2 regions of the Yersinia mollaretii ATCC 43969 genome follow, and region 1 is predicted to be linked to the other one. Evidence: riboswitches for the same ligand, from Rfam matches in the RefSeq annotation. Region 1 holds a riboswitch; the other holds the start of a gene.

Region 1 (15,245 bases):
ACCGGCAATCAGCTCGCGCAGAATATTTTTGTGCGGGATGCCGACGATATTGGCGGTTTGCGACAGACCAAATGCTGGGCCGACCGCAATGATCACCTCATCCTGATTGCTGCCGGGGCGGGCTTCACCCACTTCGGTGAGGAAATCCCCGGCGGCCACGGCCGTTGCCGCCGTCGCAGGCTGGGACACTGGCTTAAAGGAGACGGTATTGTTGTCTCCCTGCATTTCCTGCAATACGCCTTCGATAATTTGGCGTAACAGTTTTTCGTTAATATCGACCATCTCGTGAACCCCTTAGCCAAGCTCATTCGGATCAAGCGCGTTTGGAATGTTTTTGATCTCTTCCCAACGTGCACCTTCCAGCCGGTAACCGGTAGCTGGACCCGCGTAGTCATTGACGTCATTCACCGCTGACAGCACTTGGTTGTCACCTTTGATGATCGCCGAGGTGTGCAGGTAGTCACCGGCAATTTTGGCTTTCTGGATGTTGAGCATGTCTTGCGCCACATCTTCGAAACCACCTTGTGCCAAGGCCTTAACCACTTCCAGACCGGTGCGGTTTTTGCTGATGATCTCCTGAGCGAACTTGATGTCTTCGACGATGTTACGGTCCGGCATATCTTTCGAGCCGTGAGCATAAGTGGCCGCAATCACCTCTTCGTCAGTGATGGGCGGTAGCCCCATTCCGGCGAACACCGCTTGCAGGGCGCGCGCGGCTTTATTACGAATCGCCACCACGTCCGCTTCCAACACTGGGCGCAAGCCGCCATCCACTTTCAGGTCGCGCTGTAACACGTTGTAATCGTCAAAGTCTTCGGCGTCTTCGTTGGAGCCAGCGAACATGTTGTCGTAGTTCGGCACCGCAGAATAACCGGAGGAGATAAAGTCAGTCCCCGGCAGGAACTGCATCAGCAGGCGTGCAGTACGGCGCATATCTGAGTGGGTAAAGGTCTGGTCGTTACTGGAGGCGCACTCTAAGTCCAGCGCCGAACAGATCAGGTTCTCCGCCAAGATGGCACGGATGCCGGATGGCACAGCCGAAGGCACACCGACGCAGCTTACTGAGCCGTTTTGCAGCCCTTGAACCCCAGCCGCTTTGGTGATGTAGATACAGCGAGCCTCCAGATAAAGCATGGATTTACCTTCGGCGTAGCCCATTTGGACTTCAGAGCCGGAGCCAGAGGTAAAGCGCATTTTTAACCCGCGTGAGGCATAGGAGGAGGCAAGGAAGCCTTTCGACCATGGGGTGTCATCGCCGTCGGTAAACACCGGTTCTGTCCCATAGACCGAAATGGTTTCGGCGTAACAGGTGTGGCCCAACATGCCTAATTTCAGCTCGGTGGCTTCTTCCAGCGAACATTGGGTCAGTACACCGGGGCGACCGACTTGCGAACCGACCAACAGCGCGATGGCATTAAAGGGCGCATAACGGGCTACGGCCACCGTGGTTTCCTGCTCGTCGAAGCCACGGAATGCGCCTTCGGCAGCATCGGCGGCAATCTGCACCGGATTATCTTTGACGTTGGTGACGTGAGCTTGCTGTGATGGGGTACGACGTGCGCGCATTTTCTGCATCGACATCATCATCTCCACCACATTCATGTGGGAGACCACTTCGACGATTTTGGCCGGTGTCATGGCGGTCGTCAGCGGCACAATGGTGCGGCGCGACACATTGGGGTCACACAACATATTGGCCAGCTTGATGGAATCCATCTTCATCACCTCTTCCGCGTGGTCGAGATTGATGCCGTAGCGGGCGATAAAGTGATCGATCAGGTCGAAACTGCTCTGTGGTTTGCCATCCAGCTCGGTCACCACGCCGTTAACGATCTTGATGGAGGGTTTAGGATCGTTCGGGCTTTCCATGGCAATAAAGCCTTCCTCGATCCACTCTTTGACAAAGCCGTCCTGATTAACCGGGCGTTTCGCCAACGCTTCAAATCTTTTCGATTTCATGAAACAGCCTCACTGTGGCGTCAGATATAAGAAGGGCGGTCGTTTTTCGGTTCAGAACCCAAGGTTCCTAAGACCGTTTTGCCGATCTCACGGGCAGAGATGACTGCCTGACGGACTGCGCCAGAGTCGCCGGAGATAACCAGAATCACTTCGTTACTGAAGCTGGTGCCCTGTGCCGGAGAGCTGTAAGCCACCACGTCAACATTGGCGGATTTCACAGCAGTATCGGCCATCAGCACCCCAATTGACGCCGGAGCACCCACAATCACGCCGCAAGAGCGACCCAGTGGTGCGCCGAAGGCTTTCTCTAAGGCATGACTGGCGCGGGCGCTGTATTGCAGCTCAATGTGGCCCGCTTCATTGGCGTAAACGTCGCCGAAGGTCCGGTCCAACTCTTTCAGTGCCACTTCGACGGCGCGTTTGACATCAGACACATCATCACCGCCGAAGATAATCAGTGAACCATGACCGGCACCGCCTTTGGTGTCGCGGGGTAACTCAATGCTGACCACTTCGGTATTGGTGGCTTTGACTGCTTCATCGGCTGCCATAATGTGTGGGCCTGCGCCAGTACGCGCGCCCAAAATGCCGATCGAGCGGTAGCGTTTTTCCAGCTTCATTGCGTCTAGCAGGGCGCTATCGACGTTGGCGATAACCAGACCGACCGTGTCACCGATCGCGGTTCCAACAAATTCCGTTAAACTGCACGTTTTCTCAGCCATAGCCGTATCTCGTTGTTTATGGGAGGGTTGCGTAGAAGACGCCGGAGCGTGTTCACTGACTTTCGCTATCACCTGCGCCATGATTTGGTCGACCAGGTCATTGCTTTTCATTCGTGACTTCCCTTAGGTAGACGGCCCTTCGGTAAAAAAGCCTCGACATCGGTATGTGGGCGCGGAATCACATGAGTTGATTTCACTTCGCCCACTTTAGCGGCCGCGCTAGCCCCTGCATCGGTAGCCGCTTTCACTGCCCCGACATCACCCCGGACGATGACGGTGACCAAGCCCGAGCCGATTTTTTCGTAGCCCACCAATGTCACATTGGCCGATTTCACCATGGTGTCAGCCGCCTCAATAGCTGCGGTCAACCCTTTGGTTTCCACCATTCCTAGTGCTTCTTGTTGCATAAGTACCTCGACAAATATCATGTTCAAAAATAATGTTGTTATATTCAGTAATAACGTTGTCAGGTTCGTGCTGAGAACGAATATACAAACAAGCAATGAAAAAGAATGGCTGTATTGAATTTACTGGCGGGAATGGTTAGCGACCCAATAACAAAATATTGTCATCACAATGCGCTAGTGGCGTGTTTTTTATGGGGATTCTCATTATTTATTAGGGTAATAACTGGTCATTGACTATTCAAAATTTAAATTAAGTAGGTGACAGTTGTTATTTATTTTGATAATCGCGCGCCTGCCCAGTAATAGAGGGGATGGAGGTCAATATAAATATAATGGGAGAGCTGGCGGTGTATTAAAGGTAAAAGTGCGAGCCTGATAACAATAACGGAAAGAATAAAGAGCAAGAAAGTCATATGGCTGAATAAAACCTAAAAGTCTCTGTTTGCATGGGGTTAACGCTAATTTTGGCGGCAGCAATGGCAAGAATGTGTTATCGAAAGTCTAGTTTTTGTTTAATGAATCACGAATCACGACAACACTTTCATTTTGCGCCTCTTTATAGTGGCTGAGTCAAGGGCCGTGCACTACTTCATCTACTTTTGGGTAGATTGATCATAATAATCACAAGCAGGGTAACTCTATGAACGACTCACTCAAGGCTCAGTGTATTGCAGAATTTCTTGGTACTGGGCTATTTCTGTTTTTTGGTATTAGTTGTCTGGCGGCACTGAAAGTGGCGGGGGCCAGTTTTGGTTTATGGGAAATCTGTATCGTGTGGGGGTTGGGGATTTCATTGGCCGTTTATCTGACCGCAGGGATTTCCGGCGCTCACCTTAACCCCGCGATTACCATTGCGCTGTGGCTATTTGCTTGTTTCCCCGGCCGCAAAGTGATCCCTTACTCTATCGCCCAAGTGGCGGGGGCGTTTGGTGGCGCGGCACTCTCCTATATGCTGTATCACAACTTATTTACTGATTTTGAAACGGCACATCAGATGGTGCGCGGCAGCTTGGAAAGTCTGCAATTAGCCAGTATTTTCAGTACCTTCCCATCACCGGCTATCAGTGTTTGGCAGGCCGCATTTGTTGAAATCATCATCACCTCGATTCTGATGGGGCTGATTATGGCGTTGACCGATGATGGCAATGGTGTGCCGCGTGGCGCATTAGGGCCATTGTTAATTGGTATTCTGGTGGCGGTCATTGGGGCATCTACCGGCCCGTTAACCGGCTTTGCCATGAATCCAGCACGTGACTTCGGTCCTAAATTATTTACTTTCTTTGCCGGGTGGGGAAAAATTTCCATGACCGGTGGCCGCGATATTCCCTATTTCATCATCCCTATCGTGGCTCCTATTATTGGCGCTTGTCTGGGCGCGGCGGTCTATCGTTTCTTCATTGGCAAAAATCTGGCGTGCAATACCTGTAAATTAGAGGATGAAGAAGCCGCTAATTAGTTGTCTGGCGGTTAACGCGAATTTCCTCATCTTGAAACGGTGAAACAGGATGAGGAAATTTCGTGATCTGTTCTGGTTAATGGGTTGATTATTGTCCCCTGTTGACGATGACTCTGGTAAGGTGGATTGTTATTTATCTTCATTTTTCCAGAGAGTAAACCTTCACAGGGAAATAGGTTTTTATCTTGCTAACGGGAATGAAAATATAACAATGCGTTAACACATTAAACATAACAGGGATGATTTGTGGCAACAAACAAAAACGTAATAACAATAAATTATAATTAACTGAGAGGTTTTATCATGATTTCTGCCAGTTCTCTAAACTCAGAGCTCATCAATAAAATCGCGCAGGACTTTGCTCAGGCAACGGGGTTGGCCGTAGTGGTGGTCAATATTCACGGCGAAGAGATTTCCGACTTATTTAATTTCACGCCATTTTGTCAATTAATGCGTCAAGACCCAGTGAACCACCTTCGCTGTCGAATGAGTGATCGTTGTGGCGGTCTTGAAGCCTCAAAATCCAATGAACCTTGTATTTATCGCTGTCACGCTGGGCTGACGGACTTCTCTATTCCGCTGGTGATTGCCGGCCATCTGGTGGGGTTTGTGTTATGCGGTCAGGTGCGGTTGCACTCTGATGTTTATCTGATTGATATTTTGAATATTGATAACCACTGGAAACAGAATCCGGCCCTGATGGATGAGTTCCACAATGTGCCAATAATGGATTTTTCGCGGGTGATCGCCTCGGCGGATCTGCTGAAGCTGATTGTTGAGAATTGCTTAAAAAAACACCTCAACTTCGTGGTCATTAATGACAATATGGGCAGCAAAGAGCCGGGCAAGGTACGGCCTGTTCATCCGCACGATAGCAAAATGAAGAAAGTCTTACGCTACATCGATACCCATCTGTCAGAAGAGCTGCGGCTAGAGGATGTGGCGAGTAAGGTCTATCTCAGCCCCTACTATTTCAGCAAATTATTCAAAAAATATCAGGGCATCGGGTTTAATGCTTGGGTGAACCAGCAACGGATGGCCAATGCCAGAGAGATGCTGCAACACAGCGATTGGAGTATTGCCAGTATTGCCAAGAATCTGGGTTTTTCGCAAACCAGTTATTTTTGCAAAGTGTTCCGCCAGACCTATAACGTTACACCGCAGGTATTTCGCTCACTCTCTTCTGAACGCAGCGAAATGGAATAACTGTGATTGAGTTAATATTATTCAATTGCGCCCTGTGCTTTCGTTTTCTATTTAACAAATAAGCTAAAAATTAACTATTCAAAATAATTAATGACAATATTTTGTTATCCTTAGAATGGCTTTATTTACAGTAACTGGTTGTTATTGATTGTTTTTCTAAAGTCAGACGGCAATTTTTTGTTGTTTTGATGCCAGAAAAGGATCACCAAAAAATGAAATTCACCATTTTTTCTGAACGGAAAGGCGTATATTAATTTTATGGCAGGCTAATAAAATGCCCATGAATAATCGCGCTGTTATAACAGTGTAAATAAAGAGATAAATTAGATAACGAAATAATAAATTAAATAACAGAATCTACTGTTTTAAGTATTTGTAGTTACTGATAGGGTCATGTTATGCGCTAAAGCATAACTGGGAAGGGGGTGACAATCCCCCGCAGCCCCCGCTGCTGTGATGCTGACGAACCCGCTGTTACCACTGATCCATCGGATTGGGAAGGTGCGGGGGAGAATGACGCTAAGCCAGAAGACCAGCCAGATCGGTAAAAGATATTCAACTCCTTCGGTGGGAAGCGGGTTGTCATCAGATGCGCGCAGCGGTGACGTTGCGTAGACGCACCTTTTTGACACTGCTATCCCGCTTGAAATGGCGGGATTTTTTATGCAACGGTCAGGCAAACACGCCTTTATTATCGCCGGAACAGGCAGCGGATGCGGCAAAACCACCGTGACGCTGGGCATTCTGCGTGCCTTGATGGCCCGAGGGCTGTCGGTGCAGCCATTTAAAGTGGGGCCAGATTACCTCGACACTGGCTGGCATACCGCCGTCAGCGGCGTGACCTCACGCAATCTCGATGCCTTTATGTTGCCCCCCACCACCCTCAATGGGCTGTATAACCAGCATATGCGCCATGCCGATGTGGCGGTGATTGAGGGGGTGATGGGGCTGTACGACGGTTACGGCATCGACCCCGATTATTGCAGCAGTGCCGCGATGGCGAAGCAACTGGGCTGTCCGGTGATTTTGCTGGTGGATGGCAAGGCGGTCTCGACCTCGGTCGCCGCCACCGTCATGGGTTTCTGCCAGTTTGACCCCAAGCTGGTGATTGCTGGGGTGATTGTTAACCGCGTCAACTCTGACTCTCACTATCAGCTATTGCGCCACGCCATTGAGCACTATTGCGGCATTCCGGTCTTGGGCCGTTTGCCAGTGATGGAAGAGGTGGCGTTGCCATCGCGCCATTTGGGGTTGATTCCGGCACCCGAGCGGAGTGGGGCGGGCAAGCCGCCGGACAGTGATCCGTGCTGGCAGCGACTGGCACAGCAGATTGAGGCGACCCTTGATCTCGATCGGCTACTGGCGCTGACCCACTGTGCCGCACTGCCCGCAGGCACCCCACCTGAGTTACCTCCCCATACATTGGCCGATGGCCTGACACTGGCCCTCGCCGAAGATGAAGCCTTCAATTTCTACTATCCCGACAATCTGGATCTGCTCGAGCAAGCTGGAGTGCGCATCCAACGTTTTAGCCCGCTGCATGACCGCCAGTTGCCCGCTTGCCAGATGATCTATCTGGGCGGCGGCTACCCCGAGATCCACGCCGCTAAGCTGGCCGCCAATACTGCCATGCGCGCGGCGTTACAGCAGGCTCACCGCCAACAGATCCCTCTGTATGCCGAGTGTGGCGGCTTGATGTATCTCGGCGACGGTTTAACTGATGAACAGGGGCAGCGCCATTCGATGGTGGGGATTTTGTCCGGCGAAAGCCGGATGGGAAAACGGCTGACCCGCTTTGGTTACTGTCAGGCCGAGGCTCGCCGCGACACCCTATTGGCGGCCCAAGGCGAGACTCTGCGCGGTCATGAATTCCACTATTCCGATTTTACCAGCGCACTGACGCCCGCCTTTGATAGCAGCAAGTGGCGCGATGGTGTCGCCCTCCAGCGCTGGCAAAGCGGCTATCAAGTGGCGAACACCCAAGCCAGCTACCTGCATATCCACTTCGCCCAACGCCCCGGTTTACTCAATGGCTGGCTGAGCGCGGCTCGGAGTCGGCTATGACCCTCGCCGCGTGGTTTGTGGCTTTCTTGCTCGATAGCTGGCTCGGCGACCCGCCGCACTGGCCCCATCCGGTGCGCTGGATAGGCAATTTGATCACGTGGCTGCAACGGGGAATTCGCGCGGTTTGCCACAGCGAGCGCTCACTGAAATGGGGGGGAGCGCTGTTGTGGCTGCTGGTGGTCGGTGTGACTTGGCTGGTGAGTTGGGGATTTTTAGCGCTGATGACGCAGATTAACCCTTGGCTCGGCTGGTTGGCGCAAGTGTGGATGATTTACACCCTGCTGGCGGGGCGCTGCTTGAGTGACGCGGCACAGCACGTGTTTGAGGCGCTGCAAACGGGGTCGCTGGCGCAGAGTCGCGAAAAGCTGTCATGGATTGTTGGGCGCGATACCTCGCAACTGGAAAAACCGCAGATCACCCGCGCGGTGGTGGAGACCGTGGCGGAGAACAGTGTCGATGGCGTGATTGCCCCGCTGTTTTTCCTGATGTTAGGCGGCCCACCGCTGGCGATGGCCTACAAAGCGGTCAATACCTTGGATTCGATGGTGGGGTACAAAACCCCGAAATACCGGGCGATCGGTTATGTGTCGGCACGAATGGATGATCTGGCGAACTGGCTACCTGCGCGGCTGAGCTGGTTACTGCTCAGTGCGGCGGCGGGGTTGATTCGGGCTGATTATCGGCAGGCGCTGCGCATCGGTTGGCGCGATCGCTATCAACACGCCAGCCCGAACTGTGCATGGTCGGAAGCCACGGTAGCCGGAGCCTTGGGGGTGCGCCTCGGTGGCCCGAATCACTACTTTGGCGAGCGGGTCGAAAAGCCTTGGATTGGTGATGATCGGCGTGAAATCGCGCTCGAAGACATTCCGCGCAGCATCAATTTGATGCGGATAGCGTCACTGTTAGCCCTTCTACTCTTTGCCCTGATTCACCTGCTGCTGGTCGGCATTTAACAAGGATAACCTGATGAACTATATAAAAAACCCGCAGCAGATCGAGCAAAACAGCTTCGTGATTATCGGCGATATCATTGCCGAGCAGCGGCCCGATTACCACTTTGCCAGTGAAATGCACGAAGCGGTGATCAAGCGGGTGATCCATACCACGGCCGATTTTGATTGGCTGGATATTCTGCACTTCTCGCCGCAGGTCTTGACCCACATTACTGAGGGCATCCAACGCGGTTGCACTCTCTACACCGACACCACCATGGCGATGTCCGGCATCAATAAAACGCTACTCAAGCAGATGGGCTGTGAATGCCGCTGCTATATCAGTGACCCACGAGTGGTGGAGAGTGCGCCGCAACAGGGCATCACCCGCTCAATGGCGGCGGTGGATGTGGCGCTGGCGGAGCCGGGCGAAAAACTGTTTGTGTTCGGCAATGCACCCACCGCGCTATTTCGCCTGCTGGAGCGGCAAGGCACGCCAGTGGCGGTGATTGGGGTACCGGTCGGTTTTGTCGGCGCGGCGGAATCAAAAGCGGCGCTGGCTGAAAGTGAGCTGCCCTGTATCGCCGCGCTGGGGCGCAAAGGCGGCAGCAATGTGGCGGCCGCCATCATCAACGCCATCCTCTACCAGTTACGGGGGCGCGATGAGTGATCTGACGGTGAGTGACCCTCAAGAGCGGCAAAACGCGCCACTCGACAGCATTTGGCATAACGGCAAACAGTACCGCAAGGGCTATACCACTGGCTCCTGCGCTACGGCAGCAGCGAAAGTGGCGGCGTTAATGGTACTGCGCCAGCAAGTGATTGATCAGGTAGCCATTGTCACTCCCTCCGGCATCAGCTTGAGCCTGAATGTCGAGCAGCCGCTGATTGAGGGGCAGCAAGCCACGGCGGCGATCCGCAAAGATGGCGGTGATGATGTTGATGCCACCCACGGCATGTTGATTTTTGCTCGCGTCACCCTCACCGAACAGACCGAGATCACCCTGCGCGGCGGGGAAGGGGTGGGCACCGTCACCCGCAAAGGCATTGGCCTGCCAGTGGGCAGTTCCGCCATTAATCGCACCCCACGCCAGACCATCGAGGCCGCCGTGCGCGAGGTGATCGGGCCGTTACGCGGCGCAGCGGTAGAGATCTTTGCGCCCGAAGGGGAAGAGCGGGCGAAGAAAACCTACAACGGGCGGCTGGGGATTCTCGGCGGCATCTCCATCATCGGCACCACGGGCATTGTTACGCCGATGTCGGAGGAGAGCTGGAAACGCTCACTGGCACTGGAGTTGGAGATGAAACGGGCGGCGGGGGAAGATCGTGTGATTCTGGTGCCGGGTAACCACGGCGAGCGCTTTGTCCGCGAACATTTGGGCTTGGATAGCCAGCGGGTGGTCACCATGAGCAACTTTGTTGGTTACATGCTGCAAGAGACGGTGCGACTGGGTTTTCGCCGCGTGCTGTTGGTGGGGCATCCCGGCAAATTGGTCAAAGTCGCCGCTGGCATCTTCCACACCCACAGCCATATTGCCGACGGGCGCATGGAGACGCTGGTGGCAAATCTGGCCCTGATGGGTGCACCCCATGCGCTGTTAGTTGAGGTTAATCAGTGTGATACCACCGAGGCCGCCATGGAGCTGATTGCTGAGCAGGGCTGGCAGGGGGTCTACACCCGCATCGCGGAGCGCATTTGTGAGCGCATTAGCGAAATGATGCGTTTCTCCGTTAACCCGCCGCAGTGCGACGCCATTTTATTCTCTTTCGATAACCAAGTGCTGGGCAGCAACCGACCACTGGATGAGATTCTGGAGGCGCAACGATGATTATCGTCGTGGGCATTGGCCCCGGTGATACCCAATACCTCACCCCCAATGCATTGCAGGCGATTGATTGCGCCGAGGTGCTGGTGGGCGGCAAACGCCATCTGGCGACCTTCAGCAGTGATGGCCGCGAAAGCCGCCTGCTGGATGCGGATCTGCTGGGGCTATTGGAGTGGCTGGACAGCAACAAAGATCGCGCCATTGTGGTGCTGGCCTCCGGCGACCCGCTGCTGTATGGCATCGGCAAACTGCTGGCGGCGAATTTTAGCGCCGACCAACTGCAAATTGTCCCCGGCATCAGCGCGATTCAATATCTGTGCGCCAAAGTGGCACTGGATATGAATGACCTTTTCCTCACCAGCAGCCATGGGCGAGCGCCCGATTTTGACTGGATCTTCCAGCACGACAAAGTGGCGATGGTGACTGACGGCACGATCGGCCCGCGCGCCATTGCTGATGCGCTGCATCAACGCGGCCTTGCCCGCACCCTGATTATTGGTGAAAACCTCTCCCAACCCAATGAACGCATTCACCGCCTGTCGGTGGATCAAGTGGCGGCCCGTTACGAGATGAATGTGGTGGTGATCCTCAATGAGAGATGAGCTTTTTATTCGCGAACAAAATGTACACGGGCGAACCGTGCCGATGACCAAAGAGGCGGTGCGCGCGCTGGCACTGGAACGGCTGGAGTTACCCGGTGCGACTCACCTGATTGATGTTGGCGCGGGGACGGGCAGTGTGGCGCTGGAAGCGGCACTGCGCTTTCCCGATTTACGGGTGACGGCCATTGAGCGCAATCCGGCGGCACTGGCGCTGATTCACGAAAACCGCCAGCGGCTAGGGTGCCACCATGTGGAGATCATCGCGGGTGTGGCTCCGTTGCCACTGCCCCATAGCGCGGATGCCATTTTTATCGGCGGCAGCGGCGGCCATTTGACCGCACTGATCGACTGGGCGCTGATGATGCTCAACCCGGATGGGCGTCTGGTGCTGACCTTTATTCTGCTCAATAACCTCAATGAGGCATTGAATCACCTACAGACCTGCGCCGTCAGCCAACTGGATTGCGTGCAGTTGCAACTCGCCAATCTGACGCCGCTGGGCAGCGGACACTATTTTAAACCGAATAATCCTACTTATCTTATTTCCTGCCACAAGGAGGCGCGCCATGTCTGAGTATCCTAATACCGCGACCCAAAATACCGTGCAACGCGATCTCGTCCAGCCATGGGATACACAAAAAGTGTGGTTTGTCGGGGCCGGGCCAGGCGACAAAGAGCTGATCACGCTGAAGGGCTACCGCTTGCTGCAACAGGCGCAGGTGGTTATCTATGCTGGCTCCCTGATCAATACCGAGCTGCTGGAGTACTGCTCGCCACAGGCAGAGTGCCACGACAGCGCGGGCCTGAATCTGGCTCAGATCATCGCACTGATGGTCGAGGGAGTGCAGGCGGGCAAGTTGGTGGTGCGGCTGCAAACCGGAGACCTCTCACTCTACGGCTCGATTCGCGAGCAGGGCGAAGTCTTGGGTGAGCATGGCATTGGCTTTGTGTCGGTGCCGGGGGTCAGTGCTTTCTTGGGGGCGGCGGCACAACTGGGAGTGGAGTACACCGTGCCGGAAGTGGCGCAGAGCCTGATTATCACCCGCATCGAAGGGCGCACACCAATGCCGCCGCTGGAGCAGTTGGAAGCCTTCGCCGCCCACCAAACCTCAATGGCGATTTTCCTCTCGGTGCAAGAGGTGGATCGTGTGGCTGAGCGCTTAATTGCCGGCGGTTATCCCGCCACCACGCCAGTGGCAGTGGTCTACAAAGCCACTTGGGCGGAGAGCCGCACCGTGCGCGGCACTCTGACTGACATTGCCGAGTTGGTGCGGGCGGCAGCAATCAATAAAACCGCACTGATTTTGGTGGGAGCCTTTTTGGGCGATGAGTACCACTACTCCAAACTCTATGACGCGGGGTTCAGCCATGAATACCGTCAAGCCTGAGTCGATCGCGGTATTTTGCCTGACCCCCGGCGGGGTGCGGCTGGCGCGGCGCTTGCAAACCCACTTACCGCTGACCTGTTTCACCAGTGACAAACTGCTGGAGCCGGGCTTTCTGCCCTTCACGGGCACTTTTGGCGAGACGATGCGCGAGGCGTTTAAGCACTACTCGGCGCTGGTGGTGGTCGGTGCCATTGGCCTGACGGTGCGGGTGATCGCGCCACTGGTCAAAGACAAAATGAGCGACCCGGCGGTGGTGGTGATTGATGAGCGCGGCCAGCACGTCATCAGTTTGCTCTCCGGCCATGTCGGCGGCGCGAACACACTTACTCGCTATTTGGCGGGCATTTTGGGGGCCGATCCGGTGATTACCACCGCCACTGACGTCAACGAGATGGCGGCACTGGACACACTGGCAAACCAGTTGGATGCCGAAATGCAGGATTTTCGTCACGCGGTCAAAGTGGTCAATCAAATGCTGGTCAGCCACCAACAAGTGGGGCTGTGGTGGGACACGCCACTGCGAGCCGAATGTGCGCGCTGCGACACCCGAGGCTTCGTTCCGGTTGAGTCACTGGATGATTTGCCGCCACTGGACGCCTTAGTCTGCATCACCCTGCGCGACACTCTGCCGCTCAGCGCCGAGCAACAACTCGCCTTGCCGGTCTACAAGCTGGTGCCGCGCCGCGTGGTGGCGGGGATTGGTTGCCGCCGCGCCACTTCGCTGCAAACGCTGGTGGAGCTGCTGCAACAGCAAATGGCAGAAAATCACTTTGACCTCATGGCACTGCGGGCCATTGGCAGTGTCACCATCAAGAAAGATGAACCCGCGCTCCATCAGCTCGCACAGTGCTGGCGCGTGCCCTTCGAACTGTTCAGCGTCGGCGAACTGAGCCGCCATGAACAGCGTTTCCCTGCTTCTGAATTTGTCCGCCAAACGGTGGGTGTCGGTAGCGTTTCACAACCGGTCGCCTGGCTGATGAGCGACGGTAAATTGGTTGGCAATACTCTGCGTCAGCAGGGCGTCACCATCACTCTGGGAGTATCGCATTAATGTTAACCGTGATTGGCATCGGGCCGGGCAGTGAATCGATGATGACTCAGGAGGCCATAGCGGCGATCCAAGAGGCGGAAATTATCGTCGGCTATAAAACCTACACCCATCTGGTCAAGTCGATGACCCAAGATAAGCAGGTAATCAAAACCGGCATGTGCAAAGAGATTGAGCGCTGTCAGGCGGCGATTGATCTGGCGCTGGCGGGTCATAAGGTGGCGCTGATCAGCAGTGGCGATGCTGGTATTTATGGTATGGCGGGGCTGGTGCTGGAGTTGGTTACCCAACAGCAATTGGAATTAGAAGTGCGGCTGGTGGCGGGGATCACCGCCAGTATCGCGGCAGCTTCGTTACTCGGCGCACCGCTGATGCATGATTTCTGTCATATCAGCCTAAGTGATTTGATGACCCCGTGGGCGGTGATTGAAAAACGCATTATTGCCGCTGCGCAGGCGGATTTTGTCATCTGCTTCTATAACCCCCGCAGTCGGGGCCGCGAAGGGCATCTGGCACGCGCATTTGAGTTAATGCTGCCGTGGAAAAAAGCCGAAACGCCCGTGGGCGTAGTAAAAGCCGCTGGGCGTAAAAAGCAGGAGAAATGGCTCACCACCTTGGGTGAGATGGATTTCGAGCCAGTGGACATGACCAGCTTGGTGATTGTCGGTAATCAGGCCACTTATTGCCGCAATGGGCTGATGATCACCCCTCGCGGGTATTCGCTATGACAGGGCATTCGCTATGACTCAGCGCCACCCACCGATTCATCTGTTCGGCGGCACCAGTGATGCGCGGCTGATCTGCCAATTACTCGATGCGGCAGGCGAGCGCTATAGCTTGTCCGTCGCCACCGAGGCGGGCAAACAGTTGGCGGGGGAGATTCGCGGTGAAGTGATCATCGGGCGGATGGATGCGGCGGCGATGGCTGATTTTCTGACCGCCCGAGAGGTGTGCTGGGTGATTGATGCCTCGCACCCCTATGCCGATCTGCTCAGTGACAATGTGGTTGCCGCCTGCGAACAGGCGAATGTGCCGATGACCCGCTATCAGCGCCCGAGCGAGATTGACGCGCTTCATCATCCGCTGCTGCACAAAGTCGATAGTCTCGCGGCGGCCTGTGCGGTGGCTCAGAAATTGGGGCCACGGGTGCTGCTCACCACTGGCAGCAAGCAGTTGGCCGAGTATCAGCGCGGGCTGAGTGGCAAAACGCTGTTGGCGCGGGTGTTGCCGACCGCCGAGGTGCTGAGTCAGTGCGAAGCGCTGGGGTTAGGGGTGGACAACATTATCGCGCTGCGCGGGCCATTTAGCGCGCCATTCAATCAGGCGCTGTATGAATTTTGCCAGCCGGATGTGGTGATCACCAAGGAGTCCGGTGCGCAGGGGGGGTATCAAGAGAAAGTCGCCCCCTGTCTGGAGCTGAACATTCCCTGCATTGTGGTGCGCCGTCCGGCCTCCGTGGTGTTGGGCCGTCTCGGGCAGCAAGTGGCTTCATTCGATGAATTGACCCAGCATCTGACCCACTGGCAAGAACAACGAGGAGCATAAATAAAATGAAAAAAGCACTGTTGGTGATCAGTTTCGGCACCAGTTACGAACAGACCCGCCAGAAGAATATTGATGCCTGCGAGCAGCAAT
Region 2 (15,245 bases), 1.9 Mb from region 1:
CCTTGCTTGACCAACCCCATAGCGGCACCTTCACCGCCAGGACCCGAGCCAATCACAATGGCATCAAAATGGAAGTGCTGTTGCATGTAGGAGAGACCTATTATTATACAAAATTACAACGAGATATTAACATCATTCCCGGTATAACCCAATCAACAATGGGTAAATCATTGTGATGGATGCTGTAAAGCAGCAATTCCGTCTTGGGATGATGCGTTTGTATAACGGTTGTTACTATAAAGTTTGGTATATTGCTGACTATATGTCTTAGATTGAGAATTTGGATATCCCTTGGGCACGATTATGGGCGTCAGAGCACAACAAAAAGAGCGGACTCGTCGTTCCCTTATCGAAGCGGCGTTCAGTCAGCTAAGTGCTGAGCGGAGTTTTGCCAGCTTAAGTTTGCGGGAGGTCTCTCGTGAAGCTGGCATTGCGCCGACTTCTTTTTATCGGCATTTCCGTGATGTTGACGAGCTTGGCTTGACGATGGTCGATGAAAGCGGCCTGATGTTACGCCAACTGATGCGTCAGGCACGCCAGCGAATTGCCAAGGGCGGCAGTGTTATCCGCACGTCAGTTTCTACATTTATGGAATTTATCGGCAATAACCCCAATGCTTTCCGCTTATTGCTGCGGGAGCGTTCCGGCACCTCTGCGGCTTTCCGTGCAGCGGTTGCGCGTGAAATTCAGCATTTTATTGCCGAGCTGGCCGATTACCTTGAGCTGGAAAATCACATGCCGCGCAGCTTCACCGAAGCGCAAGCTGAGGCCATGGTCACAATTGTCTTCAGTGCCGGTGCAGAAGTGCTGGACGTGGATATTGAACAGCGGCGACAGTTAGAAGAACGCTTGGTCTTGCAACTGCGGATGATCTCCAAGGGCGCTTATTATTGGTATCGTCGCGAGCAGGAGAAGCTCGCCGTTTCCCGCACGTCATAAGGAAAGGAAAATGATGGAACACTCTAACCCAGAAAAACACGCTGATCCTGAAACGCCAATGAATCCAGAGAAACCGTCTCACGCTGAAAAGCAGTCTTACTCTGAAAAACCGTCTCACGCTGAAAAACAGCCTCGCCGTGAAATCGGCACTCTGCTACTGGCGTTGATAACAGGGTTGGCCGTAAATGGTTCATTTAACGCACTCTTTAGCGCGTTCGTCCCTTTTTCAATTTTTCCGCTGCTGGCATTAATATTGGCGGTTTATTGTCTGCACCAACGCTACCTCAATTTTGCCATGCCACAGGGCTTGCCAGTGCTGGCTTCAGCCTGTTTCTTGCTGGGCATTTTGCTCTACAGCGCGATTGTGCGAGTTGAGCATCCGGCGATTGGTTCGAACTTTGTTCCCTCTATTCTTAGCGTGGCGCTGGTGTTCTGGATCTTGTTCAAGCTGAAAGCGCGTAAATCGGCGCAAGCGAACGAAGAACTGGAATCGGATAATAGCGATAACCAACAGACACAGTAGCTTTCTAGAGGAGATGACTCGATCTGGAACGGTGAGGACAGTCGGAAGAGTAAAGCGTCCGCGCCAGGGAGGGCGCGGCTCGAGCCCCCATGGAGGGGTTTACGGCGTCTTTACGATCCGCCTGTTCTCTCCGCCGCTGGCACTCTGTCAATAACTTCAGGGCAACATAGCGTTGCCCTTTTATTTATCTGCAATTCAAGTCGTTATCTGTAATTCAAGCGAGCCGTCACTCCCGCTTTTCCAGCCACACTCCACACTCCATATGATGGGTGTACGGGAACTGATCGAAGAGTGCTAATCGGCTGATTTTATGAGTGTGCTGCAACTGTTCCAGATTGGCGCACAGCGTCTCTGGGTTGCAAGAGATATAAAGGATGCGCGGATAAGCCTGCACCAGCTTGACGGTTTCGTCATCCAGCCCACTGCGCGGCGGATCGACAAAAATCGTCTCACAGTTATAGCTGCTCAAATCAATGCCCTTCAGGCGATTAAACTCACGAGCACCCTGCATGGCCTGAGTGAACTCTTCCGCCGACATCCGAATGATCTGCACGTTATCGATATTATTCGCGGCAATATTGTATTGCGCCGCCGCTACTGACGGTTTGGCGATTTCCGTTGCCAGCACGCGATCAAAATTACGCGCCAGTGCCAATGAGAAGTTACCATTACCGCAATACAGCTCCAGTAAATCCCCACTCGCCTGTTGGGTGACATCAATCGCCCACTCCAACATATGAATATTCACCGCCGCATTCGGTTGGGTGAAGCTATTCTCAACCTGACGATAAATCATCTCGCGACCGGCGACCGGCAACACTTCATCAATGTAGTCGTGATCCAGCATGATTTTGGTTTTCGATGCCCGCCCAATCAATTGCAGATCAAAACCTTGCTCGCGCAACTGATCACGTAATTCCCGCGCCTTCTGCTGCCACTCTTCATCTAATGGGCGGTGATACAGCAAAGAGGCGATCAGTTTACCGCTCAGCGTCGATAAATAATCAATCTGGAACAGCTTACGGCGCAAGATTGGCTCGGCCCGGATGGCGGTCATCAGGGCGCTCATTAGGCGATTGATTAACAGACTGGCTACCGGGAATTGCTCGACCCGAATACGCTGCTTGGTCTGTTGGTCAAACATGATGTGATACAGATCGTCCTCATCGTGCCAAACACGGAACTCCGCGCGCATCCGGTAGTGCTCAGCCGGAGAGCGGAATATTTCCGGCGCGGGGGCCTGAAACGGCAACATCATGGCCTGAAGACGGGCAGATTTCTCCGCCAATTGGTTTTCATAGCCGTCAGTCGGCAGGATGTTGGGAGTCATGTTTCTTCTCGTCTGGGCATAATAAAAGAGGGTTATTCCTGCGGATTGTAGGGAAAGTGGTTCTGATGTCCAGTTTTGTCGTCATTATCCCTTGTTACAGTAATGGAAGTCTAGACATCCATTTTACTTAATCGTAACATTGCGGTCCGGCCTCAAGCTGTACTTAAACACCTAAGAGTTAAAAGGGAATCCGGTGTAAATCCGGAGCTGACGCGCAGCGGTAAGGGGAAGTTACGGCGATAGGTTTCAACCAGACACTGTCCGCAAGGATGGGAAGTCATCGCCCGCTCTGTTCTCAGAGATCCCAAGCCCGAAGACCTGCCGGTATTACGTCGCAATATTCGTGGTCGTCGCGTACTACCGACCATGGCACTGCGGCATCCGCTATTTGAGTTTGGATGCTTTCCTAATGATCACTAAAAATACAATCACAATAAAAAAATACACGCTGCTCACGGCACTCTCTGTGACGGCATTTTCTGGCTGGGCGCAGGGCAACTCCACCACCGGTAATAATGACGAAATGGTGGTGACGGCCAGCCGTTTTAAACAGCCCGTTTCCACTGTGTTAGCCCCCACTGACGTCGTGACTCGGGATGATATCGATCGCTGGCAGGCCAAAAGCCTCAATGAAGTGATGCGCCGATTACCGGGCGTGGATATCTCGCAATTTGGTGGTTTAGGACAAGGCTCTTCTCTCTATATCCGTGGCACCGAAGCCCGGCATGTACTGGTGTTGGTTGATGGGATTCCCCTTGCGCGTACGGGTATCGTCAACAGCGTTGACTTCAATCAAATACCGATCTCCTTGGTACAACGCGTTGAATATATTCGTGGGCCGCGCTCTGCGGTGTATGGGTCCGGTGCGATTGGCGGCGTCATTAACGTGATTACGCAATCAGATAAAGAGGGGGCACAGATTAATGCGGGTGTCGGTTCCAAAGGCTATCAGCAATATGATGGCAGTGTCCGTCAGCGCTTTGGCGATACATTGGCGACGGTCGCCGGGGGGTATCAAACCACGAACGGCTTTAATATCAAACCGGGATCAAATTACTCGGTAGACAGTGACCGCGACGGCTTCCGCAATAAAAATTTCTGGGCAGGGCTGGATCATCAGTTCAACCAAGCCTTCTCCGGATTTGTGCGAGGTTACGGATATACCAACAGCACGGATTACGATGTCGGCAGCACACCTTACCTCCCTGAATACAGTGGTGATAAAGAGCGGTTATACAACCACACTTATGATACCGGCCTGCGCTATGCAGCGGGCGCTTACTCCTCCCAATTAATTGCTAGCTACCAGAAATATAAAGATTATAACTACAGCAGCCAATATGGCCGCTATGGGGTGGCGACCACGCTGGATGATATGGAACAGCGTAATCTGCAATGGGGCAACACCTATAGCTTCGAAAGTGCGACCCTGAGCGCAGGGATTGACTGGCAGCAGCAACGTTTGACCTCATCCAACACCACGATTTCTGACTCGTATAAGCGGGATAACACCGGCTTATATCTCAGCGGGCAGCAGAAATTTGATTCTGTGACGCTAGAAGCCTCTGGCCGTGCAGACAAAGATGAGCAATTTGGTTGGCATGAGACATGGCAAACGGCGGCGGGCTGGGAATTCGTCCCTGACTATCGCGTAACCTTATCTTACGGCACAGGTTTCCTGGCACCGTCATTAGGTCAACAGTATGGCGCACAGCGCTTCAGTCCTCCGATTGAGTCAAACAGCAACCTTAAGCCAGAGGAGTCTCGCCAATGGGAAGCTGGGTTAGAAGGGGTGACCGGGCCGCTTGACTGGCGTTTGTCTGCTTATCACAACAAAATTGAAAACCTAATCGACTACGACTCTGACCCAATGACCGGCATTGGGCAGTATTACAATGTTAACTCCGCAACAATTAAAGGTCTGGAGTGGACCGGCAACCTCGATACGGGCATCTTCACCCATCAGGTCACATTGCAATATATTGACCCGCGCAATGATCTCAATAACGAAGTCTTAGCCCGCCGCTCTAAACATCAAGCCAAGTATCAGTTGGACTGGACAATGTTCAATTTTGATATAGATATCTCTTACCAGTATTACGGCAAGCGCTACGACAATAACACCTCTCTATATAGTGTTACTCAGCGTGAATTGCCGAGTTACAGCACAGTAGACACGTCGATTGCTTATCCCGTTACTTCTCATCTAACAGTTCGTGGTAGAATTGCTAACCTGTTTGATAAAGATTACGAAACGGCTTATGGCTATAAAACCGCTGGACGAGAGTATTACCTCACAGGAAGCTATAACTTCTAAGGCTAATACGGCTCCTCGCCCGACAGCGCTGATTTTCGACTCAGGTGTTGGCGGGCTGTCTGTCTATCAAGAGATTCGGCAGTTACTGCCGGATCTCCACTATATCTATGCTTTCGACAACGTTGCCTTCCCTTATGGAGAGAAGTCCGGCGAATTCATCGTTGAACGTGTCTTGGATATTGTCACCGCCGTACAACAACGCCACCCACTGGCGATTGTGGTCATTGCATGTAACACCGCCAGCACTGTCTCTCTTCCTGCCTTACGTGAGCGCTTCGCCTTCCCGGTCGTTGGCGTGGTTCCGGCTATCAAACCTGCGGTGCGGCTCACCCGCAATGGGGTTGTTGGCTTACTGGCGACTCGCGGTACCGTTCATGCCTCTTATACTCTGGACCTCATTGCGCGCTTTGCCACAGATTGCAAAATTGAGCTATTGGGTTCATCTGAGCTGGTGGAACTGGCAGAAACCAAGTTGCACGGTGGCGTCGTTCCAGTCGAAGCATTAAAGAAAATCCTTCATCCATGGTTGGCAATGCGTGAACCACCCGACACCATCGTATTGGGTTGCACTCATTTCCCTCTATTAACAGAAGAGTTAGCGCAAGTCTTGCCGGAAGGCACCCGCATGGTCGATTCCGGAGCCGCAATTGCTCGCCGCACCGCTTGGCTGATCTCTTCTCAGGAAAATGTGGTTTCTTCTCAAGATGAAAACATGGCGTATTGCATGGCGCTGAACGTGGACACTGACGCTTTATTGCCCGTTTTACAGGGTTATGGCTTCCCAACGCTGCAAAAACTGCCAATTTAACGGCGTTTTGACTAAAGAAACAGCGGTTGAAAAGTTTTTTCAAATTAGGGGTTGCAGCCTGTCAGGAACTCCCTATAATGCGCCTCCACTGACCGGGAACAACGAAACACACTTCGCCGGGTCAGGAAGAGAAAAGAAGACGTTTGAGTTCGAAAGAAACCAAATAAAACCTTGACTCTTCAGCGGGAAAGCGTATTATCTGCCTCCCGCGTTACCGTAAGATTCGCCGCAAGGCAAACGGGTAACGAACGCTCTTTAACAATTTATCAGACAATCTGTGTGGGCACTCGCAAGACGATATCGAAGCCTGTTTCGGCAGGCAGAAGCAATATCAAAGTCTTGAAGAGTGACCAAAGCAGTACACATTTGAACTTCGGTTCGAATGCATATTTGCAGAAAGTAATCTTTGAGCATCGCTACTTTCATTAGTAGCAAATCAAACAAATCTTAAATTGAAGAGTTTGATCATGGCTCAGATTGAACGCTGGCGGCAGGCCTAACACATGCAAGTCGAGCGGCAGCGGAAAGTAGCTTGCTACTTTGCCGGCGAGCGGCGGACGGGTGAGTAATGTCTGGGAAACTGCCTGATGGAGGGGGATAACTACTGGAAACGGTAGCTAATACCGCATGACCTCGCAAGAGCAAAGTGGGGGACCTTCGGGCCTCACGCCATCGGATGTGCCCAGATGGGATTAGCTAGTAGGTGAGGTAATGGCTCACCTAGGCGACGATCCCTAGCTGGTCTGAGAGGATGACCAGCCACACTGGAACTGAGACACGGTCCAGACTCCTACGGGAGGCAGCAGTGGGGAATATTGCACAATGGGCGCAAGCCTGATGCAGCCATGCCGCGTGTGTGAAGAAGGCCTTCGGGTTGTAAAGCACTTTCAGCGAGGAGGAAGGCAGTCGTGTTAATAGCACGATTGATTGACGTTACTCGCAGAAGAAGCACCGGCTAACTCCGTGCCAGCAGCCGCGGTAATACGGAGGGTGCAAGCGTTAATCGGAATTACTGGGCGTAAAGCGCACGCAGGCGGTTTGTTAAGTCAGATGTGAAATCCCCGCGCTTAACGTGGGAACTGCATTTGAAACTGGCAAGCTAGAGTCTTGTAGAGGGGGGTAGAATTCCAGGTGTAGCGGTGAAATGCGTAGAGATCTGGAGGAATACCGGTGGCGAAGGCGGCCCCCTGGACAAAGACTGACGCTCAGGTGCGAAAGCGTGGGGAGCAAACAGGATTAGATACCCTGGTAGTCCACGCTGTAAACGATGTCGACTTGGAGGTTGTGCCCTTGAGGCGTGGCTTCCGGAGCTAACGCGTTAAGTCGACCGCCTGGGGAGTACGGCCGCAAGGTTAAAACTCAAATGAATTGACGGGGGCCCGCACAAGCGGTGGAGCATGTGGTTTAATTCGATGCAACGCGAAGAACCTTACCTACTCTTGACATCCACAGAACTTAGCAGAGATGCTTCGGTGCCTTCGGGAACTGTGAGACAGGTGCTGCATGGCTGTCGTCAGCTCGTGTTGTGAAATGTTGGGTTAAGTCCCGCAACGAGCGCAACCCTTATCCTTTGTTGCCAGCACGTAATGGTGGGAACTCAAGGGAGACTGCCGGTGACAAACCGGAGGAAGGTGGGGATGACGTCAAGTCATCATGGCCCTTACGAGTAGGGCTACACACGTGCTACAATGGCAGATACAAAGTGAAGCGAACTCGCGAGAGCCAGCGGACCACATAAAGTCTGTCGTAGTCCGGATTGGAGTCTGCAACTCGACTCCATGAAGTCGGAATCGCTAGTAATCGTAGATCAGAATGCTACGGTGAATACGTTCCCGGGCCTTGTACACACCGCCCGTCACACCATGGGAGTGGGTTGCAAAAGAAGTAGGTAGCTTAACCTTCGGGAGGGCGCTTACCACTTTGTGATTCATGACTGGGGTGAAGTCGTAACAAGGTAACCGTAGGGGAACCTGCGGTTGGATCACCTCCTTACCTAACGATACGCATTGCGCAGTGTCCACACAGATTGTCTGATAGAAAGTAACGAGCAAATAAGGCCGGACTGAGAAATTAGTCGGGCTTTAGTACCTTGTTGGGTCTGTAGCTCAGGTGGTTAGAGCGCACCCCTGATAAGGGTGAGGTCGGTGGTTCAAGTCCACTCAGACCCACCAACTCACCATTCCCTGTTGAGTTGCAGCAATAAGGTGATTTGCTTTTTATATGGGGCTATAGCTCAGCTGGGAGAGCGCCTGCCTTGCACGCAGGAGGTCAGCGGTTCGATCCCGCTTAGCTCCACCATATAAAAAACTATTTCAAAACGTACTGCGGTCGCAAGACACAGTGGGTTGTGAAATATTGCTCTTTAACAATCTGGAACAAGCTGAAAATTGAAACAATACAGCTGAAACTTATCTCTCCGTAGCAGTACTGAGATAAGAAGTAACCTGTATTAGAGTCTCTCAAATAATCGCAATGCGACAGGTTTTCGATGTCAAAAAGTGAGTGAGCGACGCAAAGGCAAGGCGTACCGCGCACAGCAACCGGAGTGAACTTAACGTTCATGAGGATTGCGCGCACGGAACAACACCGCATTTGTGAACGCGCAACCACTTTGAGCACAGAAACACCTTCGGGTTGTGAGGTTAAGCGACTAAGCGTACACGGTGGATGCCTAGGCAGTCAGAGGCGATGAAGGGCGTGCTAATCTGCGATAAGCGTCGGTAAGGTGATATGAACCGTTACAACCGACGATACCCGAATGGGGAAACCCAGTGCAATTCGTTGCACTATTGCATGGTGAATACATAGCCATGCAAGGCGAACCGGGGGAACTGAAACATCTAAGTACCCCGAGGAAAAGAAATCAACCGAGATTCCCCCAGTAGCGGCGAGCGAACGGGGAAGAGCCCAGAGTCTGAATCAGTTTGTGTGTTAGTGGAAGCGTCTGGAAAGTCGCACGGTACAGGGTGATAGTCCCGTACACAAAAATACACCTTCTGTGAACTCGATGAGTAGGGCGGGACACGTGACATCCTGTCTGAATATGGGGGGACCATCCTCCAAGGCTAAATACTCCTGACTGACCGATAGTGAACCAGTACCGTGAGGGAAAGGCGAAAAGAACCCCGGCGAGGGGAGTGAAATAGAACCTGAAACCGTGTACGTACAAGCAGTGGGAGCACCTTCGTGGTGTGACTGCGTACCTTTTGTATAATGGGTCAGCGACTTATATTTTGTAGCAAGGTTAACCGAATAGGGGAGCCGTAGGGAAACCGAGTCTTAACTGGGCGTCTAGTTGCAAGGTATAGACCCGAAACCCGGTGATCTAGCCATGGGCAGGTTGAAGGTTGGGTAACACTAACTGGAGGACCGAACCGACTAATGTTGAAAAATTAGCGGATGACTTGTGGCTGGGGGTGAAAGGCCAATCAAACCGGGAGATAGCTGGTTCTCCCCGAAAGCTATTTAGGTAGCGCCTCGTGAACTCATCTTCGGGGGTAGAGCACTGTTTCGGCTAGGGGGTCATCCCGACTTACCAAACCGATGCAAACTCCGAATACCGAAGAATGTTATCACGGGAGACACACGGCGGGTGCTAACGTCCGTCGTGAAGAGGGAAACAACCCAGACCGCCAGCTAAGGTCCCAAAGTCATGGTTAAGTGGGAAACGATGTGGGAAGGCATAGACAGCCAGGATGTTGGCTTAGAAGCAGCCATCATTTAAAGAAAGCGTAATAGCTCACTGGTCGAGTCGGCCTGCGCGGAAGATGTAACGGGGCTAAACCATGCACCGAAGCTGCGGCAGCGACGCTTAGGCGTTGTTGGGTAGGGGAGCGTTCTGTAAGCCGTTGAAGGTGGCCTGTGAGGGCTGCTGGAGGTATCAGAAGTGCGAATGCTGACATAAGTAACGATAATGCGGGTGAAAAACCCGCACGCCGGAAGACCAAGGGTTCCTGTCCAACGTTAATCGGGGCAGGGTGAGTCGACCCCTAAGGCGAGGCTGAAAAGCGTAGTCGATGGGAAACAGGTTAATATTCCTGTACTTGGTGTTACTGCGAAGGGGGGACGGAGAAGGCTAGGCTAGCCGGGCGACGGTTGTCCCGGTTTAAGCATGTAGGCGGAGCGACTTGGTAAATCCGGTTGCTTATCAACGCTGAGGTGTGATGACGATGCACTACGGTGCAGAAGTAGTTGATGCCAAGCTTCCAGGAAAAGCCTCTAAGCATCAGGTAACATTGAATCGTACCCCAAACCGACACAGGTGGTCAGGTAGAGAATACTCAGGCGCTTGAGAGAACTCGGGTGAAGGAACTAGGCAAAATGGTGCCGTAACTTCGGGAGAAGGCACGCTGGCATTAGGTAAAGAGACTTGCTCTCGGCGCCGAAGCCAGTCGCAGATACCAGCTGGCTGCAACTGTTTAATAAAAACACAGCACTGTGCAAACACGAAAGTGGACGTATACGGTGTGACGCCTGCCCGGTGCTGGAAGGTTAATTGATGGGGTCAGCCGCAAGGCGAAGCTCTTGATCGAAGCCCCAGTAAACGGCGGCCGTAACTATAACGGTCCTAAGGTAGCGAAATTCCTTGTCGGGTAAGTTCCGACCTGCACGAATGGCGTAATGATGGCCAGGCTGTCTCCACCCGAGACTCAGTGAAATTGAACTCGCTGTGAAGATGCAGTGTACCCGCGGCAAGACGGAAAGACCCCGTGAACCTTTACTATAGCTTGACACTGAACATTGAGCCTTGATGTGTAGGATAGGTGGGAGGCATCGAAGTGTGGACGCCAGTCTGCATGGAGCCAACCTTGAAATACCACCCTTTAATGTTTGATGTTCTAACTCGGCCCCATAATCTGGGGTGAGGACAGTGTCTGGTGGGTAGTTTGACTGGGGCGGTCTCCTCCCAAAGAGTAACGGAGGAGCACGAAGGTTAGCTAATCACGGTCGGACATCGTGAGGTTAGTGCAAAGGCATAAGCTAGCTTGACTGCGAGAGTGACGGCTCGAGCAGGTACGAAAGTAGGTCTTAGTGATCCGGTGGTTCTGAATGGAAGGGCCATCGCTCAACGGATAAAAGGTACTCCGGGGATAACAGGCTGATACCGCCCAAGAGTTCATATCGACGGCGGTGTTTGGCACCTCGATGTCGGCTCATCACATCCTGGGGCTGAAGTAGGTCCCAAGGGTATGGCTGTTCGCCATTTAAAGTGGTACGCGAGCTGGGTTTAGAACGTCGTGAGACAGTTCGGTCCCTATCTGCCGTGGGCGTTGGAAGATTGAGAGGGGCTGCTCCTAGTACGAGAGGACCGGAGTGGACGAATCACTGGTGTTCGGGTTGTCATGCCAATGGCATTGCCCGGTAGCTAAATTCGGAAGAGATAACCGCTGAAAGCATCTAAGCGGGAAACTTGCCTCGAGATGAGTCTTCCCTGGGGCTTTAAGCCCCCTGAAGGAACGTTAAAGACTATGACGTTGATAGGCTGGGTGTGTAAGTGCAGCGATGCATTGAGCTAACCAGTACTAATGATCCGTGAGGCTTAACCTTACAACACCAAAGGTGTTTTGGTGATTTGAGAGTAGATTTTCAGCGAATGTTCCGAGATTGGATTGGCTGGCTGACGAGAGTTTATCGTGAGCGAGTTAATTGAAACAGAATTTGCCTGGCGGCCTTAGCGCGGTGGTCCCACCTGATCCCATGCCGAACTCAGAAGTGAAACGCCGTAGCGCCGATGGTAGTGTGGGGTCTCCCCATGCGAGAGTAGGACACTGCCAGGCATCAAACACGAGTTATCAGAGTGACATCTGATAACTGAAAAATCGCCAAAGGCGGTTTTGCACAGCGCGGAGCGCTGGCCCTTAGGGGTAAGTATCGGGAAGATACACGTAAAAGAATCGGTGGAGCGGTAGTTCAGTTGGTTAGAATACCTGCCTGTCACGCAGGGGGTCGCGGGTTCGAGCCCCGTCCGTTCCGCCACTTATTTAAATTATGCCTGCTTATCTTAGCAGGCATAATGTTAAGCGTAATTTAGGGGCGTAGCTCAGTTGGTAGAGCACCGGTCTCCAAAACCGGGTGTCGCGAGTTCGAGTCTCTCCGCCCCTGCCATATAAATAACCCTTCGCGAAAGCGAGGGGTTTTTTTATGTTAAAAAATCAGAGTCAATATGCAGTATTTCACCATCGCCTGTTCCAAATTAACGGCTAGAAACATGAATCTTCAGTTTCTTCGTCCAAAATTACACCTGTTTTTGATGCTTAATTAGACTCTTTGACACCAGTTAATGACATCAATTTCGGCATAGACACAAAAACGGTTGTTTCATCGCTGGTCATACCTTCTCAGTGTTTTTACTTATTTCCCCGTCACTGCAATAGCATCCATTCTTCTCTTTTTGTCTAATCTCCTCCGTTACTCTGTTAATCCAACCAATATCTTCTGTACAAATATTCCTCTTATTGACCCCATTTCTTTTTTAGCCCTCACGAAATTGCAAAAGGTAACGTTCCCAATGCATACCTATTTAGCTGAATTTATGTACAAAATGATTGTTATTCTGTGGTGTGACGTTGCTCATTATTACTTTTACAAAATGTACTAAAACTAATTAACATTTTAGCTATCAGGAAGCTCACCTTAAAAAACATCATCTGTTTTTCGAACGACATTATCTGCAAATTGGCCGAACTTCAGGGCAGTGAATAACCTGAATGATGATCTTAACTGTTCCTGAGAATGGTAGTGAATCAACGGCCCGACGATGGCAAGTGAGGAGATAAATATGTACAGGCGTTTACTGTTAGCAGCAGCTGTAACAGCAGCAATGTGTAGTGCAGTTCAGGCGGCTCCGTTAGTCGTGGGTTTCTCTCAAATTGGTTCAGAATCCGGTTGGCGCTCTGCGGAAACAAAGGTTTCTAAACAAGAAGCGGAAAAGCGCGGGATAACCTTAAAAATAGCGGATGCTCAACAAAAACAAGAAAACCAAATAAAAGCAGTGAGATCGTTTATCGCTCAGGGTGTTGATGCCATTTTTATCGCGCCAGTGGTTGCAACGGGTTGGACGCCAGTTTTACAGGAAGCGAAAGAAGCTAAAATTCCGGTATTCCTGCTCGATCGTATGATTGAAGTGAATGACCCTTCTCTATACACCGCAGCGGTGGCTTCAGATAGTGTTTATGAAGGCAAGGTTGCGGGGGAATGGCTCCTGAAAGATGTGGCAGGAAAACCGTGTAACGTCGTTGAGCTGCAAGGCACCGTCGGTTCCAGTGTGGCAATTAACCGCAAAAAAGGCTTCGCTGATGGAATAGCTTCGGCACCTAACGTGAAAATTATCCGTTCTCAATCAGGGGATTTCACGCGTAGTAAAGGTAAAGAAGTTATGGAGAGCTTCATTAAGGCTGAACAAAATGGCAAGAATATCTGCGCCGTTTATGCACATAACGATGACATGGCGATTGGTGCCATTCAAGCCATTAAAGAAGCGGGTCTGAAACCCGGCACAGAAATTAAAATCGTCTCTATCGACGGCGTTCCTGACATATTCAAAGCAATGAGTAGTGGTGAAGCAAACGCTACCGTTGAGTTAACCCCCAATATGGCTGGCCCGGCTTTCGACGCCTTAATTGCGCTGAAAAAAGACGGCACTCAACCACCTAAATTTATCCAGACAGAATCCCGCCTGTTACAGCCAGATACGGCTAAACAGGAATATGAGTCCAAGAAAAGCCTAGGTTATTGATTCAAAAGGCGGGGCTTGCTCCGCCTACTTTCGTCACCTGTATTTGGGCAATATCTGAGTCGTTTTTGAGCATAGGTACATCTGATGGAAACACTGCTAGAAGTCCGTGGCTTGTCAGTTGAATTTCCGGGTGTTAAGGCATTGGATTCTGTGGATTTTTCTCTGCATCGCGGTGAGGTCGTCGCTTTGCTGGGAGAGAATGGCGCAGGGAAATCGACATTAATCAAAGCATTAACCGGGGTCTATAAACGCAGCGCCGGTGAAGTTTATTTGGACGGCAAGGCTATTTGTCCGATTGATACAGCTGATGCTCAAAAAATGGGTATCGGTACTGTTTATCAAGAGGTGAATTTACTGCCTAACATATCGGTTGCAGCAAATCTCTTTATTGGTCGTGAGCCATTACGCTGGGGAATGATTGATCACCGGACGATGAACCAGCAAGCGGAAAAACTACTGACGGGTTATGGCTTAGTATTAGATGTGCAGCATCCCTTAGCAAACTTTTCTATTGCGATACAACAAATTGTCGCGATTGCCCGAGCCGTCGATCTCTCAGCAAAAGTGCTGATTTTGGATGAGCCGACCGCCAGTCTGGATGCCAAAGAAGTCAGTATGCTACTGGATATTTTACGCCAGTTACGAGACCAAGGTATCGGCATGGTATTTGTGACTCACTTCCTCGATCAGGTCTATCGGATCAGTGATCGCATTACTGTTTTTCGTAATGGCAAACTCGTCGGCACAAAAACCACCGCAGAACTCCCCCGCATTGAGTTGGTACAGATGATGTTGGGCCACAGTTTTGATGAGCAATTACTGAAGCGCGGTGAACATAATATTGCGGCAAGTCACCCACTGGTTGAGTTTAAAAACTATGGTCGGCGGGGTGTTGTCGAGAGTTTTGATTTATCGGTTTCTCCCGGTGAAATTGTCGGACTGGCGGGACTGCTAGGCTCAGGGCGCACCGAAACCGCACAGTTAATTTTTGGTGTCACCACCCCGGATACCGGCGAAGCCAAAATTCAGGGTAAGCCCGTCAAAATCAGAACCCCCCGTAAAGCATCAAAACTCGGTTTTGGCTATTGCCCCGAAGATCGCAAAACGGATGGTATCGTCGGTGCGGCAACGGTGCGCGAAAATATTATTCTGGCCTTACAAGCACAACGCGGCTGGCTCCGCCCCCTCCCGATGCGCGAACAAACTCAAATCGCGGAAGCGTTTATTCAGCAACTGGGTATTCGTACCCCCGGCCCCGAACAGCAAATTCAGTATCTCTCCGGTGGAAACCAGCAAAAGGTGCTACTCGCCCGCTGGCTGGCCACAAAACCACGATTTTTAATTTTGGATGAGCCAACGCGCGGAATTGACGTGGGGGCGCATGCTGAGATTATTCGATTGATTGAGAAACTGTGCGACGAAGGTTTGGCACTGTTAATTATCTCATCCGAATTAGAAGAGTTGGCTGGCTATGCCGATCGCGTCATTGTGCTGCGTGATCGTCGGCATATTGCACAACTTGAGCACGGTGAGATTTCCGTTCCTGCCATTATGCAGGCGATTGCGGAGTAATAAGGAGTTACCTCATGGTCA

What was found. A riboswitch is a leader RNA that binds a small molecule or an ion and turns the genes downstream of it on or off. The one in region 1 is predicted to bind cobalamin.
Region 2: it holds a riboswitch for cobalamin, as region 1 does, so the genes downstream of both, btuB (TonB-dependent vitamin B12 receptor BtuB) here and HRD69_RS13180 (cobyrinic acid a,c-diamide synthase CobB) in region 1, are expected to answer to the same signal.

What each region holds. Positions count from the first base shown of each region.
Region 1 is NZ_CP054043.1:2,983,556-2,998,800, forward strand. Features, by position in the region: gene HRD69_RS13150 (propanediol/glycerol family dehydratase medium subunit) at 1-282, opposite strand, end outside; gene pduC (propanediol dehydratase large subunit PduC) at 295-1,959, opposite strand; gene pduB (propanediol utilization microcompartment protein PduB) at 1,980-2,792, opposite strand; gene pduA (propanediol utilization microcompartment protein PduA) at 2,789-3,088, opposite strand; gene pduF (propanediol diffusion facilitator PduF) at 3,729-4,544, shown strand; gene pocR (transcriptional regulator PocR) at 4,848-5,750, shown strand; cobalamin riboswitch at 6,122-6,305, shown strand; gene HRD69_RS13180 (cobyrinic acid a,c-diamide synthase CobB) at 6,414-7,814, shown strand; gene cbiB (adenosylcobinamide-phosphate synthase CbiB) at 7,811-8,767, shown strand; gene HRD69_RS13190 (cobalt-precorrin-8 methylmutase) at 8,781-9,416, shown strand; gene cbiD (cobalt-precorrin-5B (C(1))-methyltransferase CbiD) at 9,409-10,575, shown strand; gene HRD69_RS13200 (cobalt-precorrin-7 (C(5))-methyltransferase) at 10,572-11,174, shown strand; gene HRD69_RS13205 (decarboxylating cobalt-precorrin-6B (C(15))-methyltransferase) at 11,164-11,748, shown strand; gene HRD69_RS13210 (cobalt-precorrin-4 methyltransferase) at 11,741-12,562, shown strand; gene cbiG (cobalt-precorrin 5A hydrolase) at 12,543-13,613, shown strand; gene HRD69_RS13220 (precorrin-3B C(17)-methyltransferase) at 13,613-14,338, shown strand; gene HRD69_RS13225 (cobalt-precorrin-6A reductase) at 14,352-15,155, shown strand; gene cbiK (sirohydrochlorin cobaltochelatase) at 15,161-15,245, shown strand, end outside.
Region 2 is NZ_CP054043.1:1,043,420-1,058,664, reverse strand. Features, by position in the region: gene sthA (Si-specific NAD(P)(+) transhydrogenase) at 1-86, opposite strand, end outside; gene fabR (HTH-type transcriptional repressor FabR) at 304-939, shown strand; gene HRD69_RS04645 (YijD family membrane protein) at 998-1,462, shown strand; partial or broken gene HRD69_RS20770 (gluconate 5-dehydrogenase) at 1,552-1,617, shown strand; gene trmA (tRNA (uridine(54)-C5)-methyltransferase TrmA) at 1,689-2,792, opposite strand; cobalamin riboswitch at 2,923-3,132, shown strand; gene btuB (TonB-dependent vitamin B12 receptor BtuB) at 3,202-5,109, shown strand; gene murI (glutamate racemase) at 5,054-5,917, shown strand; rRNA gene HRD69_RS04625 (16S ribosomal RNA) at 6,367-7,909, shown strand; tRNA gene HRD69_RS04620 (tRNA-Ile) at 8,012-8,088, shown strand; tRNA gene HRD69_RS04615 (tRNA-Ala) at 8,140-8,215, shown strand; rRNA gene HRD69_RS04610 (23S ribosomal RNA) at 8,558-11,464, shown strand; rRNA gene rrf (5S ribosomal RNA) at 11,579-11,694, shown strand; tRNA gene HRD69_RS04600 (tRNA-Asp) at 11,817-11,893, shown strand; tRNA gene HRD69_RS04595 (tRNA-Trp) at 11,947-12,022, shown strand; gene ytfQ (galactofuranose ABC transporter, galactofuranose-binding protein YtfQ) at 12,696-13,652, shown strand; gene ytfR (galactofuranose ABC transporter, ATP-binding protein YtfR) at 13,737-15,224, shown strand.